Regions from separate parts of the Enterocloster sp. HCN-30185 genome, predicted to be linked through region 4. Evidence: predicted binding sites of a transcription regulator. Region 4 holds the regulator's gene; each other region holds the start of a gene.
What was found. Region 4 encodes Rex, which represses fermentation and respiration genes when NADH is low (regulators of the CRP and FNR family bind a similar motif). Its sites were predicted from a motif close to ATTGTTAANTANTTAACAAT; they were not measured.
Positions count from the first base shown of each region.

Region 1: a site for Rex is predicted at 2,101-2,120, ahead of adhE (bifunctional acetaldehyde-CoA/alcohol dehydrogenase). Genes of this name have one in related genera too.
Region 2: a site for Rex is predicted at 2,123-2,142, ahead of WKT10_RS00070 (NADH-quinone oxidoreductase subunit NuoE family protein). Genes of this name have one in related genera too.
Region 3: a site for Rex is predicted at 2,886-2,905, ahead of WKT10_RS00210 ((2Fe-2S) ferredoxin domain-containing protein). Genes of this name have one in related genera too.

Region 1 covers NZ_JBBKBT010000017.1:19,500-24,322, reverse strand. The annotation lists gene WKT10_RS14155 (5'-nucleotidase C-terminal domain-containing protein) at 1-92, shown strand, start outside; SAM riboswitch class I at 237-375, shown strand; gene metK (methionine adenosyltransferase) at 561-1,748, shown strand; gene adhE (bifunctional acetaldehyde-CoA/alcohol dehydrogenase) at 2,167-4,779, shown strand.
Region 2 covers NZ_JBBKBT010000001.1:10,752-15,574, reverse strand. The annotation lists gene nuoF (NADH-quinone oxidoreductase subunit NuoF) at 1-605, opposite strand, end outside; gene WKT10_RS00080 ((2Fe-2S) ferredoxin domain-containing protein) at 620-997, opposite strand; gene WKT10_RS00075 (ATP-binding protein) at 1,033-1,590, opposite strand; gene WKT10_RS00070 (NADH-quinone oxidoreductase subunit NuoE family protein) at 1,594-2,088, opposite strand; gene WKT10_RS00065 (DRTGG domain-containing protein) at 2,309-2,656, shown strand; gene WKT10_RS00060 (ATP-binding protein) at 2,711-3,133, shown strand; gene WKT10_RS00055 ([Fe-Fe] hydrogenase large subunit C-terminal domain-containing protein) at 3,146-4,543, shown strand; gene WKT10_RS00050 (hypothetical protein) at 4,540-4,823, shown strand, end outside.
Region 3 covers NZ_JBBKBT010000001.1:46,457-51,279, forward strand. The annotation lists gene WKT10_RS00200 (SpoIIE family protein phosphatase) at 1-543, opposite strand, end outside; gene WKT10_RS00205 ([Fe-Fe] hydrogenase large subunit C-terminal domain-containing protein) at 547-2,550, opposite strand; gene WKT10_RS00210 ((2Fe-2S) ferredoxin domain-containing protein) at 2,553-2,792, opposite strand; gene WKT10_RS00215 (patatin-like phospholipase family protein) at 3,023-3,880, shown strand; gene WKT10_RS00220 (TRAP transporter large permease) at 3,982-4,823, opposite strand, start outside.
Region 4 covers NZ_JBBKBT010000004.1:248,716-253,538, forward strand. The annotation lists gene WKT10_RS07000 (NAD(P)H-hydrate dehydratase) at 1-1,254, opposite strand, end outside; gene acpS (holo-ACP synthase) at 1,256-1,639, opposite strand; gene WKT10_RS07010 (redox-sensing transcriptional repressor Rex) at 1,641-2,306, opposite strand; gene abc-f (ribosomal protection-like ABC-F family protein) at 2,482-4,461, shown strand; gene WKT10_RS07020 (hypothetical protein) at 4,458-4,688, shown strand.

The DNA of each region.
Region 1 (4,823 bases), on a different contig from region 4:
ATGTATTATCCACCTATATTCAGGGCCTGGGCGGTTCTGTATCCTCTGAATATGAGAATTCCGAAGGACAGGGACGGATTGTGATCCGGTAAAAAGATTGTTTTAATGAAAATTCCGGCAGAGGAGATGGAACTTTGCCGGGATTTTTTGCGCGGAAAAATGTATATTGACAGGAAAGAAAAAATGATTTAATATATGCTAGTAGTCATTTCACAATAGAAAACGTTCGTAAATATCCCTTATTCAGAGTGATGGAGGTATAAAGGACCTGTGAAGTCACGGCAACCCCGGTTGAGTATCCCGTAAGCAGTGCTTATGCGGTGTGCGAAAGGGCCGGAAGGTGCCAGCCTGAGCGAGGAGTGCAGCTTATAAAGTTTTAAAAAGAGCTTTTTGATGTGCTTGATCGAGCAATAAGAGGATTTGAAGATCTGATATTTTCAAGTCCGCCGTTGCTGCGGACTTTTCTTTTTGCCAGAGGGCAGAGGATTACACCTGCTTAAATGACACGAAACACAGTACAGTATGTATTTATTTTACAGCAAAGAAAAGGAGAATGATTGATGGAGAGAAGATTATTTACATCTGAATCTGTAACTGAAGGCCATCCGGACAAAATGTGCGACGCGATTTCTGATGCGATTTTAGACGCTTTAATGGAGCAGGATCCCATGAGCCGTGTTGCCTGCGAGACAGCGACCACCACAGGACTGGTGCTGGTTATGGGCGAGATCACCACAAAGGCATATGTAGATATCCAGAAGATCGTAAGAGAGACGGTTCGCGAGATTGGCTATGACCGTGCAAAATATGGTTTTGACTGTGATACCTGCGGCGTGATTACCGCCATTGACGAGCAGTCCTCCGACATTGCTATGGGTGTTGATAAGGCTCTTGAGGCAAAGGAAAACCGTATGTCCGAGGAAGAGTTGGACGCCATTGGTGCAGGCGACCAGGGTATGATGTTCGGCTATGCAAGCAACGAGACAGAGGAGTATATGCCATATCCTATTTCCATGGCTCACAAGCTGGCTAGAAGACTGACTGAGGTAAGAAAGAACGGTACCTTAAAGTATCTTCGTCCGGACGGAAAGACTCAGGTTACAGTAGAGTATGACGAGAATGGAAAGCCGGTTCGTCTGGATGCAGTGGTTCTGTCCACTCAGCATGATGAGAATGTAACTCAGGAGCAGATCCATGCAGATATCAAGAAGTATGTATTTGATGAGATTATTCCTGCAGATATGGTAGATGAGAATACAAAGTTCTTTATCAATCCTACAGGACGCTTTGTAATCGGCGGACCTCACGGAGACAGCGGTCTGACCGGACGCAAGATTATTGTAGATTCCTACGGCGGAACGGCACGTCACGGCGGCGGCGCATTTTCCGGTAAGGACTGCACCAAGGTAGACCGTTCTGCAGCTTATGCGGCCCGCTATGTGGCTAAGAATATCGTAGCTGCCGGTCTGGCTGATAAGTGCGAGATCCAGCTGTCCTATGCAATCGGCGTGGCTCACCCAACCTCTATTATGGTAGAGACCTTCGGAACAGGAAAGCTCAGTGAGGAGAAGCTGGTAGAGATCATCCGCGAGAACTTTGACCTTCGTCCGGCTGGAATCATCCGTATGCTGGATCTGCGTCGTCCGATCTATAAGCAGACTGCTGCTTACGGACATTTTGGCCGCAATGACCTTGACCTTCCTTGGGAGAAGTTAGATAAGGTGGATACCCTTAAAAAATATCTGTAATAAGAATACAAAAAGGCATTTGCACAATGGTATGTATCGGCGTGCAGATGCCTTTTTTCAGCTCCAGCTGCTGTCCGTAACGTGGCATTGGCCGAAACATAGAAAATCACTCCTTATGTTACAGTTTTATTTTTATAGTTGCCAGGTATATTTTACCATAATTTATAAAATAGCAGTGGATAGGTTTTAAAATTATACAAAATATCCAAAATGGTGTTATATATTTAACAATCTTTTTGCCATTGGTGAATCGATAGAGTATGCTCTGAGACTAAAAATTTGCGCAAAACCTGAAAAAAGAAAAAATATGGTTGACATTTTTTTAACGATGTTATATAATGCGGATAGTTAAATTGTTAATAAATTGACAAACATTCCGAATACAAACACAAACACAAGGAAAATGGAGGAAATGGAAATGGCAAAGAAGACCGAGCAGGTAGTTCCGGAGATCATTGACAGCGTAGAGGGACTGAACGCCAAGATGGCAGCAATGCGCGAGGCTCAGAAGGTATTTGCAACCTACACACAGGAGCAGGTAGATAAGATCTTTTTCGCGGCAGCAAGCGCAGCGAATAAGATGCGTATTCCGCTGGCAAAGATGGCGGTAGAAGAGACCGGAATGGGCGTGGTTGAGGATAAAGTAATCAAGAACAACTACGCAGCTGAGTATATCTACAATGCATACAAGAATACAAAGACCGTTGGTGTGGTTGAGGAGGATAAGGAGTACGGTATAAAGAAGATTGCAGAGCCAATCGGCCTGATCGCAGCTGTTATCCCTACTACAAATCCAACCTCCACTGCAATCTTTAAGACACTGATTTCCTTAAAGACACGCAATGCCATCATCATTTCCCCACATCCAAGAGCAAAGAAGAGTACCATTGAGGCTGCCAAGGTTGTGCTGGAGGCTGCTGTTAAGGCAGGCGCTCCTGAGGGGATCATTGGATGGATCGACGTTCCTTCCCTGGAGCTGACCAATGAGGTAATGAGAGACGCTGATATCATCCTGGCAACTGGTGGCCCGGGCATGGTTAAGGCTGCATATTCTTCAGGTAAGCCTGCGCTGGGCGTTGGTGCTGGAAATACGCCGGTTATCATTGACGATACGGCTGATATCCGTATGGCAGTTAACTCCATTATCCATTCCAAGACCTTTGATAATGGTATGATCTGTGCTTCTGAGCAGTCTGTAACTGTTCTGGAGCCTGTATATGAGGCTGTTAAGAAGGAATTTGAATACAGAGGCTGCTATTTCTTAAAGCAGGGTGAGATTGAAAAGGTAAGAAAGACCATCCTGATCAACGGGGCATTAAATGCAAAGATCGTAGGACAGTCTGCATACACCATCGCAAAGCTGGCAGGTGTGGATGTTCCGGTTGATACAAAGATTATCATCGGCGAGGTTGAGTCTGTAGATATCAGCGAGGAGTTTGCTCACGAAAAGCTGTCTCCTGTACTGGCTATGTACAAGGCTAAGACCTTTGACGAGGCTCTGGATAAGGCAGAGCGTCTGGTAGCAGACGGCGGCTACGGCCATACCTCTTCTCTGTACATCAATGTAAATGAAAAAGAAAAGATGATGAAGCATGCAGAAAGAATGAAGACCTGCCGTATTCTTGTAAATACACCTTCCTCCCACGGCGGTATCGGCGATCTGTACAACTTTAAGCTGGCTCCGTCTCTTACACTGGGCTGCGGTTCCTGGGGCGGAAACTCCGTATCTGAGAACGTTGGCGTTAAGCATCTGCTGAACATTAAGACTGTTGCTGAGAGGAGAGAAAATATGCTGTGGTTCCGTACACCTGAGAAGGTTTACTTTAAGAAGGGCTGTCTGCCTGTAGCATTAAACGAATTAAAGGATGTAATGGGCAAGAAGAGAGCCTTTATCGTAACAGACTCCTTCCTGTACAAGAACGGCTACACAAATGTAATTACAGACCGTTTAAATGAAATGGGAATCACATATACCGTATTCTCTGACGTTCAGCCTGATCCTACTCTGGCAAATGCACAGGCAGGCGCCAAACTGATGAAAGAATTTGAGCCGGATGTAATTATCGCAATGGGCGGCGGCTCCGCAATGGATGCAGGAAAGATCATGTGGGTACTGTACGAGCATCCGGAAGCAGATTTCATGGATATGGCAATGCGCTTTATCGATATCCGCAAGAGAGTTTATACCTTCCCGAAGATGGGTGAGAAGGCTTATTTCGTAGCTGTTCCTACCTCTTCCGGTACAGGTTCTGAGGTTACTCCATTTGCCGTTATCACTGATCAGGAAACCGGCATCAAGTATCCTCTGGCTGATTACCAGCTGCTTCCAAATATGGCGATTGTTGATACTGACAACATGATGAGCCAGCCAAGAGGCTTAACCAGCGCTTCCGGCGTTGATGTTTTAACCCATGCATTAGAGGCATATGCTTCTGTTATGGCAACGGATTATACAGACGGACTTGCATTAAAGGCAATGAAGAACGTATTTGACTACCTGCCGATCGCTTACAATGAGCCAAACAATGTTGAGGCACGCCAGAAGATGGCAGACGCATCCTGTATGGCAGGTATGGCATTTGCGAACGCATTCCTGGGCGTATGCCACTCTATGGCACATAAGCTGGGAGCATTCCACCATCTGCCCCACGGTATTGCAAATGCGCTGATGATCTCTCTGGTAGTTGAGTTCAACGCTGCTGAGAATCCACGCAAGATGGGAACTTTCTCCCAGTACCAGTATCCTCATACCATGGCAAGATACGCTGAGTGTGCAAGATTCTGCGGAATCAATGCAGGCAGCGATGAAGAGGCTGTGAAGAAGCTGATCGAGAAGATCGAGGAGTTAAAGAAGGCTGTTGGCGTGAAGTCCTGCATCAAGGATTACGGCATTGACGAAAAAGACTTCTTAGACAGACTGGATGATATGACGGAGCAGGCCTTCGACGACCAGTGTACCGGCGCCAACCCAAGATATCCTCTCATGAGCGAGATCAAGGATATGTATTTAAGAGCTTATTACGGAAAATAATCGAACCCATTGAGGGTGAACCTTTATCCTTTGTGTTTGGAACA
Region 2 (4,823 bases), on a different contig from region 4:
AATGCGCCGGGATCGCCCTCGTCTGCATTACAGCAGACATACTTCTGGTCTGCGTCGTTCTGACGGCAGAGCTTCCATTTTAAGCCGGTGGGGAAGCCTGCGCCTCCGCGGCCTCTCAGGCCTGCGTCTAAAAGGGTCTGGATCACATCCTCCGGGGTCATTTCCGTAAGAACCTTTCCCAGAGCCTGATAGCCGCCGGTTCCGATGTATTCTTCGATATTTTCAGGGTCAATAACACCGCAGTTGCGAAGGGCGATACGGTGCTGCTTCTTATAAAAGTCTGTGTCGCTTAAGGCCTTGATGCCTCCAGTGGGGCTTACGGTCTCCTGATAGAGAAGACGGGTTACTACACGACCCTTTAAGAGATGTTCGGATACGATCTCAGGGATGTCTCCGGGCTGTACCATTGAATAAAAGGTAGCATCCGGGTAAACGATCATAATCGGGCCCAGGGCACAGAGGCCGTGGCAGCCGGTTTCTACAACCGCTACTTCCTCCTCCAGTCCCTGGCGTTTTAATTCATTTTTTAATATATCCATGATCTGGGGGCTTCCGGAAGAGGTACATCCGGTACCGCCGCAGACAAGCACATGTGAACGATACATAGATAGTCCCTCCTTTATTTTAATCCTGCAGCGCCCATGGTATATTTCTCAACCGGGTGTCCGCCGACCAGATGGCGCTCGATCACCTCTAAGGCCTTGTCAGGGTTCATTTTTACATATGTAATTTTGTCCTTGCCGGGTTCCATGATCTCAACAATGGGTTCATACTGGCACAGCCCGATGCAGCCGGTCTGAGTTACGCTGATGCGGTCTGTAAGGCCTCTGGACTGGATCTCCTGGGCAAAGGTATTGAGAACAGGTCTGGCACCTGCGGCGATTCCGCAGGTGGCCATGCCTACTACTACGCGGGTATGGTTATGGTCTTCCGCGCGCAGGTTTACCTGGCTCTGCATCCGTTCGCGGATGGCCTGTAATTCAGCAAGAGTTTTCATGGGTTATAAACCTCCTTCTGTCTAAGGGGCAGCGGTCACAGCGATGCGCCGCCGTCGGTTTCCTTCTGATTTTCATTCAGAAATTCCAAAATATAGGCGGATACTTCCGGCGTATTTAATGGAATACCGCCAAGGATCTCCTTCATCTGCCTGGTATCAAGGGTAAAGGAAGCTCCGTTGTATGTATATGTATAGCAAAAATCCGTGTCCGGATGATACACGATCAGGTTGTGGATGGTGCTGTTTATATCCCCCAGAGGCATACGGTCAATGTGGGATAAGCCAAATTCGGCAGTCACCTCTGTGCCTTCTCCAATCTGGGAATGGATGGAAAAGCTCCCTCCGGCGCTTTCGGCAGCCATTTTAAAAAAAGGAACGCCCAGTCCTACCTTCCGCGTTGTGCGGGTGGTGTAAAAGGGGTCTGTTACATGGGAAAGCTGTTCTTCGCTCATGCCGCAGCCATTATCCCCGATCTGTATGGTCAGACGGTCGGCGTCTGTATCTGCTGTGACGTTTATAGTCACAAGAGAGGCGCCTGCCCGTGTGGAATTTTCTGCTACATCCAGTATATTTAAGGAAATTTCCGGCATCATAGGCTAGTTATACTTGGCTAAAATGCCCGGAATGTCGTCGGGGGTAAGACGGCCGTAAACTTCTCCGTTGATCATCATAACAGGAGCCAGTCCGCAGGCGCCTACACAGCGGCAGGAATCCAGTGAGAATTTGCCGTCCGGTGTACACTCACCGTTGGTAATCCCTAAAATTTCCTCCAGCTTGTGAAAGATTTCCCCGGAACCCTTCACATAGCAGGCTGTTCCCAGACAGACAGAAATTTTATACTGTCCCTTGGGCTGTAAGGCAAACTGTGCATAAAAGGTCGCTACGCCGTAAACCTTTTCTAACGGAACCTCCATCTCGTCTGAGATGATGGTCTGCACTTCAATGGGAAGATATCCATAAATTTCCTGAGCCTTCTGCATCACCGGCATCAGAGCGCCCGGCTGGCTTTTAAGATCAGCAATTACCGCTTTCAGCGCGGCCTCCTGCTCAGGTGTTCCCCGAAAGGGAACCGTCTGTTTTTTGCACGCCATCGTTTTTACCTCCTCGTCGTTGTACATTATGCAATGTGTTAATATTCTAACACATATAGTCAAAAAAATCTACATTTCTGGGAAAATGTGTCAAAAACTTTGTGTGGAATTGCGGATAAAATGTGCAAAAACAGAGACATATTTATTGAAAGAATTGGGGATAAATGATATGCTGACAGTAGCCGGAAACACAGAACCAAACAGGTAGGAGAGAACGCGTATGACAGTGAGAGATGTAAGAGAGGTATTAGGCGCCAGGGTGCTGGCCGGAGAGGAGCATCTGGACAGGGAGGTAAGGTCTGCCTGCGGCTCTGATATGATGAGCGATGTGCTGGCATTTTCAAAGGATCATTCCGTACTGCTGACAGGATTGTGCAATCCCCAGGTGATCCGTACAGCAGAGATGCTTGATATTGTGTGCATTATATTTGTGAGAGGAAAAAAGCCGGATGAAAGTATGCTTGAGATGGCAAGGGAGAGGGATCTTGTGGTTCTTGCCACCGGACACAGGATGTTTTCTTCCTGCGGAATGCTTTATCAGGCAGGGCTTAACAGCGGGGCAATCTAGAGAGTGCTGCGCTGATACGACGATATATGGAAATTCAGGAAGGAAAGATTTTCTATGGAAGAAGCAATTATTTTAAAATATCCCATATCCGGAGAGGATTTTACACGGGCAGGGGAAGCCAGCAGCGATGTAAAGCGCAAGCTCAAGCAGATGGGGGTGAATCCGGAGGCCATCCGGAAGGTGGCCATCGCCATGTATGAGGGGGAGATCAATATGGTAATCCATGCAGACGGAGGGGAGATTACAGTAGAGATTACTCCGGAAAAGATCGATATGATCCTGGATGACAAAGGGCCGGGGATTAAGGATGTGGAGCTGGCGATGCAGGCCGGATATTCCACGGCTCCGGATGAGATCCGTTCTCTGGGCTTTGGAGCGGGGATGGGGCTTCCCAATATGAAAAAATATTCAGACCAGATGGAGATCGATACCCGGATCGGAGAGGGAACAAAGATCACCATGACAGTATATATCTGAGGGGGTGGAGGAATGGATAAATTCTATCATTCCGTGCGGCTTGACCCTTCTCTGTGCAAAGGCTGCATTAACTGCATTAAGCGCTGTCCTACAGAGGCCATCCGCGTCCGAGGGGGAAAGGCAAGCATCAATAAAAAGTTCTGCATAGACTGCGGAGAGTGCATCCGCGTCTGCCCTCATCATGCAAAACACGCAACCTACGATAAGCTGGATACGATGAATCAGTACGAATATACGGTGGCGCTTCCGGCGCCGTCTCTGTACAGCCAGTTCAACAATCTGGATGACTCTAATATTGTGTTAAAGGCCCTTCTTCGTATGGGCTTTGATGATGTATTCGAGGTCAGCGCGGCGGCAGAGCTGGTCAGTGAAGCCACCAGACAGTACATATCCGATCATGAGGAACAGCTTCCTTTGATCAGTACCGCCTGTCCTTCTGTGGTGCGGCTGATCCGGGTGCGTTTTCCATCCCTGATTCCTCACCTGCTTCCTTTAAATCCCCCGGTAGAGGTAGCGGCTATTCTGGCGGCCAGAAGGGCCATGGAGAAAACGGGGCTTCCCAGAGAGAAGATAGGAATTATGTTTATTTCTCCCTGCCCCTCCAAGGTAACCTATGTGAGAGCGCCTCTTGGTACGGAAAAGAGCCAGGTGGACAAGGTGCTTGCTATCAAGGATGTGTATCCCAGACTGTTAGCAGCCATGAAGTCGGTAGCGGGAGAGGATTATCCAGCTATTGGAACTTCCGGAAAAATCGGCATCAGCTGGGGGCACAGCGGCGGGGAAGCCAGCGGGCTGTTTACGGAAAATTATCTGGCAGCGGACGGTATTGAAAATGTGATCCGTGTGTTAGAGGATATGGAAGATCAGAAGTTTACCAATCTGAAATTTGTGGAGCTGAACGCCTGCAACGGAGGCTGTGTGGGCGGTGTGCTTACGGTGGAAAATCCCTATGTGGCAGAGGTGAAGCTAAAGCGCCTGCGCAAATATATGCCTGTTGCCAGAAACCATATGGAGGATGGTGAGCTGGATGCGGTAAAATGGACAACGCAGATCCAGTTTGAACCCGTATTTAATCTGGGAAATAATATGATGGAAAGCTTTCTGCGTTTAAATCAGGCGGAGCGGCTTGTGAAGAAATTTCCGGGACTGGACTGCGGTTCCTGCGGAGCTCCTACCTGTAAAGCCCTGGCGGAGGACATTGTCCGGGGAGAGGCCAGTGAGACCGACTGCGTGTATTATCTGAGAGAAAATCTCCACAGGCTTTCTGAGGAGGTAGCCATACTGGCAGACGATCTTCACAGCAAGGATAAAAGCAGCCAGGATACCTTAAATACATTAAAAGAGTGCATACGGCGGATTTCGGATGAGATGTCTTCTCTGGACAGCCGGGAAGAGGGGGAGGAAGAATGACCGTACAGGAACTGATTGATAAAAATGTTTTTCAGGAGATTAATATAGGGGACGATACAGACCGGAGCATCACAAAGCCCTTTTGCTGCGATCTTTTAAGCATTGCCATGGGACGGGCTCCGGCAGGCTGTGCCTGGGTTACGGTAATGGGAAACTTAAATACGCTGGCAGTGGCAGCTCTTGCGGATGCGGCCTGTGTGATTCTGGCAGAGGGCGCCATGCTGGATGAGGCTGCTGTGAAGAAGGCTGCTCTTCAGGGGATCACGGTGCTGCGGACAGA
Region 3 (4,823 bases), on a different contig from region 4:
CTGGCGCACCGCATAGTCCGCTATATCCTTCCACAGCCATCCAAAGTTTAAAAGATCGCCAACTCCCGCATGAATGGTGCCGTCGCTCATAAGGATTAAAGCGTCTCCCTTCTGCACCTTAAAACGGTATTCATTGATCCGTTTTCCCTGAAGTTCCCGGATGTTCTGGGGAATTTCCATCAGTTTTCCGTCCCGGATAAAAATGCAGCCCGGATTGTCATACTCTACCAGATAGGCGTCTCCATTATGGAAAACCTGCAAAATGCTGAAGGTAGAGTAGGCCACCTGGCGCACCTGGCAGATGGGAAGGGTCTCACTGATGGTATCCACACATTCCTCCAGGGTAGCTCCGTTTAAAAACATGGTTCCCAGGATTTTTGAGGTAAGAGTAGATAAAATATTGGCCTTGACCCCGCTTCCCATACCGTCGGCCAGAATCATAATATTGGAATCCTCTGTCTGAAGAATTTCCACCTTGTCGCCGCAGAGGATCTCACTGTACTTGTTCAGGCTTTTGTAAGCAACATCTACCGTTATCTCCATGCGCTACCTCCCAAAGCCCGGAGGCTTAGGCCGGATGCTCCCCAGATGGACATAGCCCGCCGGCTTCTCTGCCGTTTCAGAGCTGTCCGCCTTGGAGGCGGATGCTCCCGATGCTCCCGGCCGTATACCCGTCGCTCCTGAAATGACAGCCTGTGCTCCTGCCTGCCTTGGAGCACCGCCTCCCAGGGAATCCCTTGTCATCACACCGCTTAGTGGAACCGCCCCGCTTCCCATATGGACATTTCCCAAAGGCGGTTCCATTTCATCCTCCTCATGGAGAGAGGAATCGTCTAACAGAGAACGGCACAGTTTGCTTAAGGTAGTTTTGGTTTCCGCCGTCGTTTCTCCCAGAAGGCCTGCAATCTCCTGAGCCACCATCATCTGCTTGTGGATCACCTTCTGAGCCAGATCAATAGTTTCCAGCTTCTTCTCATAATCCTCCTGAGCCAGTTCCTCCTCACGGGTGATATCAATAAAGGTAGCAAGCACTGCATTTTCCTTTTCTATGTATACAATGTTCTGGAGTGTGGACAAATGGTACTCCGGATAGCTGACCCGCTTTCCATGGATATTCTGATGGGTATCGAATACCCACTGGAAATCCACCGGATCAATAAATTCATACAGATACATCTCAAGAGCCTCTGAGCGTGTCTTTCCAAAGTATTTCTCTCCCACATCGGAATACTCTAAAATCCGCATATCCGGCCCTACAATGAGCACAATATTGGGAGAAGTTTCCATTACCAGATTAGACATGGATTCTGCCTTTTCATGCATATAGGGAATGCACATGGAAACCTCTGCCTTGTGCTGGAATACGGCGATCGCCTTTTCCCGACAGGTAGGATAACCGCAGGCTCCGCAGTTTAACTCATCCTCTGGCTTAAATTTATTCGTCATGCGCAGGATCTGGCGGATCTGCTCCTCCGTCGGCATAGGATCTTTAGGCGAACGGTCTAAAAACTCTTTTCTGAAAGAAACTGCCTCAACCGCATGCTCCATCTGGGAACGGTCGGCCGGCTCCCTGCAGATCCGTTCCTCCATATCCAGCTTTACTTTAAAGCGTGAAATAAACTCCTCATCATCTACCGTCGGCCCCTTAATACAGCCGCCGGCGCACATATTCATTTCAATAAAGCACCCTTTGATCTCTCCCCTGGCCATGCTCCTGCACAGGTCAATACAGTTTGTCTCCCCATGGACATAGAACTTGCGGTAGCCGTCTCCCCTGCTTTCTTCCTCAGCCAGTACCGAATTTACCACTCCGTTTGTAACAGGATACAGGCGGTTTACCTTGGGATCAAAGGCCGTAAAGGGCATATCCTCACAATCCTCAATGGAAATTTCCTCCTGATCCAGCCATTTTTTCATATCCCGGAAATTCAAGACCGCATCAATGCAGTTATCATGGCGAGGATCGTTTGCCTCCTTCTTTTTTGCAATACAGGGGCCTAAAAATACTATCTTCACCTCACGCCCCAGTTCTTCCTTTAAAATGCGTCCGTGGGCGATCATGGGAGATACCACCGGCGCAAGGTATTTTACCAGCTCCGGATAGTAAATCTCGATCAGGTCATTGACACTGGGGCAGCAGGTAGTAATGATATTTTCCATCTGATGCTCCTTAAGCAGTCTGGCATACTCTGCCGTCACATAGGCAGCGCCCTCGGATGTTTCCCTCACATCCTCAAACCCCAGACGGATCAGTGCCCCACGGACCTGGCCGATGGTCTTATATTTTAACAGACCCATATAAGAGGGTGCAATGGAAACCACTACCCTCTCGCCGGCTGCGATCCAGCCCTTCACCAGCTCCAGATCGCTTCTGAGCGTCTTTGCAGACTGCGGACATATCTTCAGGCAGTGGCCGCAGAGAATACATTTATCAGGCATGATCACGGCTCGTCCATCCTTGACCTGGATGGCCTTTACCTCGCAGTAGCGGACGCATTTATAGCAGTGCTTACATTTTGTGGCCTTGAAATCAATGATTTCCATGCCCATAATCACAGTCTCCCTTTGATCTCGTTTTCAAAAAACGCTTCTGTGTCCTCCGGCTTCAATGAATATAACTCTCCGTCCACAGTCACACATACGCCGTGGTCGCAGTTTCCGGAGCAGAAAGCTCCGTTTAAGTCAACCTGTTCCGACAGGCCGTTTTCATTTACAAGCTTCTGAAGCTTTTCAATAATCTCTCTGGAACCCTTTAAATGGCAGGCGCTTCCAATACATATTGTTACTTTCATTTTCACTTCACCCTCCGTTATTCGTTTCACTCTGTCTGTATGTTCTTTATCCTTTATACAGGGGTCTCCCCACATGTAATGCCATTATCTCATATTGTCATATTTTTATCAATAATATTTCTGCAAAAACAAAGGTTTTCCGATGGAAAAGTGTGGTATACTGGATATATTTCAAACGATATGCCTGCCGGACAGAACCGCCCGGCAAAGCCAAATGGAGGAATCAGAAAATGGAACAAAAGACAGGACTTGTGCTGGAAGGCGGCGGAATGCGCGGGATCTATACAGCCGGCGTGCTGGATCTCTTTATGGATCAGGGAGTAACCTTTGACGGAGTGATCGGAGTATCCGCAGGAGCCATCCACGGCTGCAGCTTTCTTTCCGGACAGCGCGGGCGGAACATCCGATATTATAAAAAATACTGTCAGGATCCTCGCTTTATGAGCGTTAGAAACCTTATCCTCACCGGAGACATCGCAGGAGAACGGTTCTGCTACCACACGCTGCCGGAAAAGCTGGATCCTTATGACTATACAGCCTTTAACAATAATCCGGCCGAATTTTATGTAGGCTGCAGCAATGTAGAAACAGGAAAACCGGAGTATCTGCATCTGACCGACATGAAACAGCAGATCGACTATCTGCGGGCCTCTGCATCACTGCCTCTGGTATCAAAAATCGTACATGCCGGAGGGAAAAAGCTGCTAGACGGCGGCTGTACGGACAGCATCCCGGTAAAAGCCTTTATGGAGCTTGGATACCCAAGGAATGTTGTTGTCCTTACCCGCCACAGGGGTTACCGGAAAAAAGCAGAGGGAACCCGGCTTACCGAACTGTGCTACCGCCATTATCCTGCCTTTGTAAAAGCCATTAAAAACCGGCCATCCGTGTACAACCGGACGCTGGATGAGATCGAGTCTCTGGAAAACAGCAGCCAGGCCTTTGTGATCCGCCCCAGCAGGCCTCTTACCATCGGACGAATGGAAAAGGATCCGCAAAAACTTCAGCTTGTTTACGAGCTTGGGTATCAGGACGTAGCCAGATGCCTTTTAGACCTTTTATCCTGGAAACAGGGACCGGCCAGATGACCGGTCCCTGTTCATATCTTTCTTTTTCATATTTTATCAAAAAATCACCGGGTCGAAAAATCAATCCAGTGATTTTTATATACATTTTCAACTGCACAGCCTTAAGCGCCCAGAAGCATCTCTGCAATACCAGATGTCAGGAACGGTACAAATGTAACAAGTCCTAATACGATGAAATTGGAAATCAGATAGGGAATCAATTCCTTAACAACTCCTGTCAGCTTTGTCTCACCAATATTGGTGGCTGCAAACAAACATACCCCCACCGGAGGAGTACACAGACCAAGAACCAGATTCAATACAACCATAACACCGAACTGAATTGGATCTACGCCTACCATAAGAACCAGATTTAAAAGAACTGGAAACAGAATCAGGATTGCTGCGATGGTTTCCATAAACATACCAACAAACACCAAAAGCAGGTTAATCAAAATAAGAATGATATATTTATTGCTGGTCAGAGACAACATTGCATCTGCTACCATCTGCGGAATCTGCTCTTTGGTCAGGATATATGCAAATACGTTCGCCATACCTACCAAAACCATGATACCTGCACTGGAGGTAACTGTAGATTTCATACTCTCAATCAGACGCGGGATCGTCAGTTCTTTATAAATAAAGAAGCCAACAAAAATACCATATACAACTGCCAGAATAGAAGCCTCTGTCGGCGTTACAAAACCAAAGCAGATACCGGATAGAATAATCAGAGTCATCAGAATTGCAAAGAAGGATTCCTTCGCAGATACCAAAACTTCTTTTAAAGTAGACCGCCTCTCTGCTTTTGGATAATGGCGCTTCTTGGAAATATACCAGGAAACAAAAATCATACCAAGTCCCATCAAAATTCCAGGAACCATACCTGCAACAAACATCTTAGATACGGAAAGTCCTGTCATGGTTGCAGCCATAATCATAGGAACAGACGGAGGAATGA
Region 4 (4,823 bases):
CGCAGCCGGAAGATCGGCCTGAATTTCACTGATTTTCTGGCTTGTAAGCCGCGCCATTTCCCCCAAATGGGGAGTGATCACAATATTTTCCGTATAGTAGGAGGTCAGATAGGGGTGAGATGCAATGGTATTTAAGCCGTCCGCATCAATGATCACAGGCACAAAGGCGCTTGTAAGGATATCCTCTACCAGATATTCCACATAAGGCTCGCTTCCAAGACCAGGGCCTAAAACCACCACATCTGCCCAGTTCATCTCAGCCTCGATCCGTTCCTTAAAATCCTCTCTCCCGCCTAAAAGCTCTTCCGGACGATAAGAAGAAATAATGGCTTCCGGAAGAAGGGTCTGTAAAACCGTCCTGTTTTCTTCCACGGTCAGGATTTTTACAAGTCCAGCTCCGGCCCTGTAGGCTCCAAGAGCGCTAAGATAAGCTGCTCCGCTCATGTTTTTAGAGCCTGCTGCGATCAGCACGCGGCCAAAGGTCCCTTTATTTGAATAGGCTTTCCGCTCCGGTACCCGGTTTAAATCGCTTTCCTCGCAGGCATACGCCATAGAGATCGGATCCTCCTCTTCCGGCTCTGCCCTTAAGGCCTCCTCAGGAAAACCGATGTCTGCAACCGTAACATTTCCCGCATAGTCCCTTCCCGGATATACGGCAGTTCCAATCTTCTCCCAGCCAAAGGCTACGGTTTCATCTGCTTTCAGAGCAATCCCCATCACCGCTCCCGTACCGGAATGGATCCCGGAAGGAATATCGACAGCAATGCACCATGGCTTTGTTTTTCCATTCCCTTTAAGAATCTCTGCTGCAAGCTCCATACAGGCTCTGTATTCTCCCTGGATTTCCCGGCTTAATCCCACACCGAAAAGGCCGTCGAAAAGAATCCCGCAGTTTTCTGCTTCCTCTTTCATAAGTTCCCATTTTTTTACAGGTATCCCCAGCTTCCTGGCAATGGAAAGCTGGAGCTTTAATTCTTCTGTCGCCTTTTCCTCTGAACTGGCCAGAAAAATAACTGCAGGAAGTCCTTTTAAATAAACCATCCGGGCTGCCGCCGCTGCATCCGCTCCATTATTTCCCACACCGCACAGCGCCCAGACCGGACTGTGTGCGGCAAATGCTCGGGCTGCCTTTAATGCGCAGTCTGCGACCGCCAAAGCTGCCCGCTCCATTAAAACCAGGGAAGGAATCCCGACCTCATGGATGGTGTAATGATCCACTGCTTTCATCTTTCTACCTGTCAGAAGGGTTCTCATATCATGTTCTCCTCTCTGCGGACGTTTCCTTTTCGCCCACTGCAAATGCCATGGCAAAATCCTCTGTATTGGAGATAGACACATGGATCTGTGTCAGCCCCATTTCCTCAGATCGCTTTTTAGCGCCGCCGTAAAGATTGACATAGGGTTTTCCAAGCTCATCCCGAAGCACCTCGATATCTCCGGGCATAAATCCCCGGAACCCGGTGCCGAACATCTTTGCCACGGCCTCCTTCACAGCAAAAGAGCCGGCCAGCTTAGAGGCAGACCCCTTCGCTTGCCGGCTTTCCGTCTCCGTAAATGTGCGAGCGACAAAATGAGGCCTCCTGCAGGCCTTTTCCATGCGCTTTATTTCGATCAGATCGGTTCCAACTCCCAGTATCATCCTACTTGCTTCCTGTGCGTTCGTTTTTTTCATCCCGGTCCAGCATACTGCATACCCGGTAGGACAGCCGCATCAGACTTTCAGACAGATGCACATTTTCCACAACTACATCCTCCGGTACAACAAGATCCGTATGGGCGAAATTCCAGATTGCCTTGATTCCTGCTGCTACCAGACGATCCGCAATCTCGGGAGCCTTTGTCTTTGGTATGGTAAGAGCCGCGATCTGGATCTCATTCTCTTTTATAAAGCTTTCCAGATCGTCCACGGACCGGATTTCAATCCCGCGGATCACCAGACCGATCAGCTTGGGATTGATATCAAACATCCCTTTGATCACAAAACCTCTCCGTTCAAAATTTGTATAATTGGCGATTGCCTGTCCCAGATTTCCGGCTCCGATGATGATCAGATTGTGCTGCTGGTCGATTCCCAGAATCTTTGCAATTTCCGAGTACAGATATTTTACATTATAGCCATAGCCCTGCTGTCCGAAGCCGCCGAAATTATTCAGATCCTGGCGGATCTGAGAAGCTGTAACCTTCATGCGGTTGCTCAGTTCATTGGAAGAGATACGCTCCACTCCTTCTTCAATCAGCTCCCCCAGATAGCGGTAATAGCGGGGCAGTCTCGAAATAACCGCTTTCGATATTTCCTTGCGTTCCATCCTGTGCCACCCTCTCCTTATATGATTCAATCTAATGCTTTCTATTATAATCGGGCGTTAAAAAAATGTCAAATCACTTTCAGGATGTTCTTGAAAAAAATATGTTCCTATATTATACTGATTGGTGCATATTATGCAAAAAACATAGAATTTATGCTAAAAAAGGAGTTTTGAAATGATCCTGTCATGCAGCAACATCAGCCGGTCCTTTGGAGATAACCATATCCTCAAACGGGTCTCATTTCATATAGAGGAACATGAAAAAGCCGCTGTCGTAGGGATTAACGGCGCGGGAAAATCCACTCTTTTAAAGATCATCATCGGTGATCTGGCACCAGATGAGGGAAGTGTAACCTGGGCCAAGGGCGCTTCCATCGGATATCTGGCCCAGCATCAGGATCTGGAGGGCGCTGAGACCATTTATGACGCTCTTTTAGAGGTAAAGCGGCCTATCCTTGAAATGGAGGAGCGTCTACGAAACCTTGAACAGTCCATGAAATCTGCCTCCGGTGAAGAACTGGAGGCTATGCTTTCCGAATACAGCCGCTTAAACCACGCGTTCGAGCTGGAAAACGGCTACGCCTGCCGCAGTGAAATTACGGGGGTATTAAAGGGTCTGGGATTTTCAGAGGATGAATTTTCAAAGCCCATCCAGGCGCTCTCCGGCGGCCAGAAAACCCGTGTATCCTTAGGCAAGCTTCTCTTAACCAAACCCGATATCCTGCTTCTGGACGAGCCCACCAACCATCTGGATATGGAGTCTATTGCATGGCTGGAAACCTATTTAAAGGGCTATTCAGGAAGCGTGATCATCGTGGCCCACGACCGGTATTTCCTGGACCGTGTGGTTACAAAGGTCATCGAGCTGGACAATGGCACCGCCACTGTTTTTTCCGGCAATTACTCCGCCTACAGCGATAAAAAAGCCATGCTCAGAGACGCACAGATCCGTGCTTACTTAAATCAGCAGCAGGAAATCCGCCATCAGGAAGCGGTCATTGCCAAATTAAAATCATTTAACCGTGAAAAATCCATCCGAAGGGCAGAAAGCCGGGAAAAGATGCTGGATAAAATCGAGCGTCTGGAAAAGCCAGTGGAAATCAACGATTCCATGGATATCCGTCTGGAACCGGACGTAGTCAGCGGAAATGATGTACTCACCGTCACAGACTTAAGCAAGTCCTTTGATACTCAGACATTATTTACACATGGCAGCTTTGAAATCAAACGTGGGGAACGGATTGCGGTTATCGGAAATAACGGTACCGGAAAGACCACGCTTCTTAAGATCATAAACGGCCTGATCCCTGCTGATGCCGGAGAAATCCGCCTGGGCGCCAAGGTTCATATCGGCTACTACGATCAGGAGCATCAGGTCCTCCACATGGATAAAACCCTGTTTCAGGAAATCCAGGATACCTATCCCAATATGAACAACACTCAGATCCGCAATACCCTTGCTTCTTTCCTCTTTACCGGTGATGATGTGTTTAAGCTGATCAAGGATTTAAGCGGCGGCGAACGGGGCCGCGTTTCACTTGCAAAGCTTATGCTTTCTGACGCCAATTTCCTGCTCCTTGACGAGCCCACCAACCATCTGGACATTACCTCAAAGGAGATTCTGGAAAGTGCATTAAACCGATATACAGGAACGGTGCTTTACGTGTCCCATGACCGCTATTTCATCAACCGCACCGCTACCCGGATTCTGGATCTGACCGGACAGTCCTTTATAAATTATATTGGCAATTATGATTATTATCTGGAGAAAAAGGAGGATGTGGAGGCTGCATTTTTTGCAGGACGAGGCTCTGAGGCTCCAAAATCAGCTTTAGGCCGTCCGGCTGATGCCGGAACGGGAGCTTCTTCCGGTACCGCTGCCTCCTCTTCTGCTTCAGATACAGGGGCCAAGCTTGACTGGAAGGCTCAGAAGGAAGAGCAGGCCAGGATCCGCAAACGTCAGAATGAACTTAAAAAGACCGAAGACGCCATCCACCAGTTAGAAACAAGAGACAGCGAGATCAATGAGCTGCTGGCGTTGGAAGAAGTCTATACCGATGTGTCCAGACTGATGGAGCTGAACAAAGAAAAGGATTCCATCAGTGAAAAACTGGAAAAACTTTACGAATTATGGGAGGCGCTGGCAGAGGAATGAAATTAAAACGTATTCTGGCTCTTCTTGGAGTCCTTCTCCTTGCAGGGCTTGTTCTCCTGTTTTTTATTCTGGCTCTTACCGGGGCTTCCAAAAATACACTGATGGCTGTGGCTTTTTCGATCCTCTTCTTTTCCGTCCTGTTTTATGCTATGGCGCTGATGGCAAGGGTATTAAAGCATGGGGACGATCCAGGTCAGGAAGAGGATGAACGAAAAAAAACATTGTAGGTTATTGATAAAGCGGGAACCTCCCGGGAGTATGTCTTCATAGGCTGCGGTCATGAAAATGACCGCAGTTTCCTTTTTTACGATAGGATCTGAATTTCTGCTGTCAACCTCTGCAGTTCATTCCGTGTAAATCTT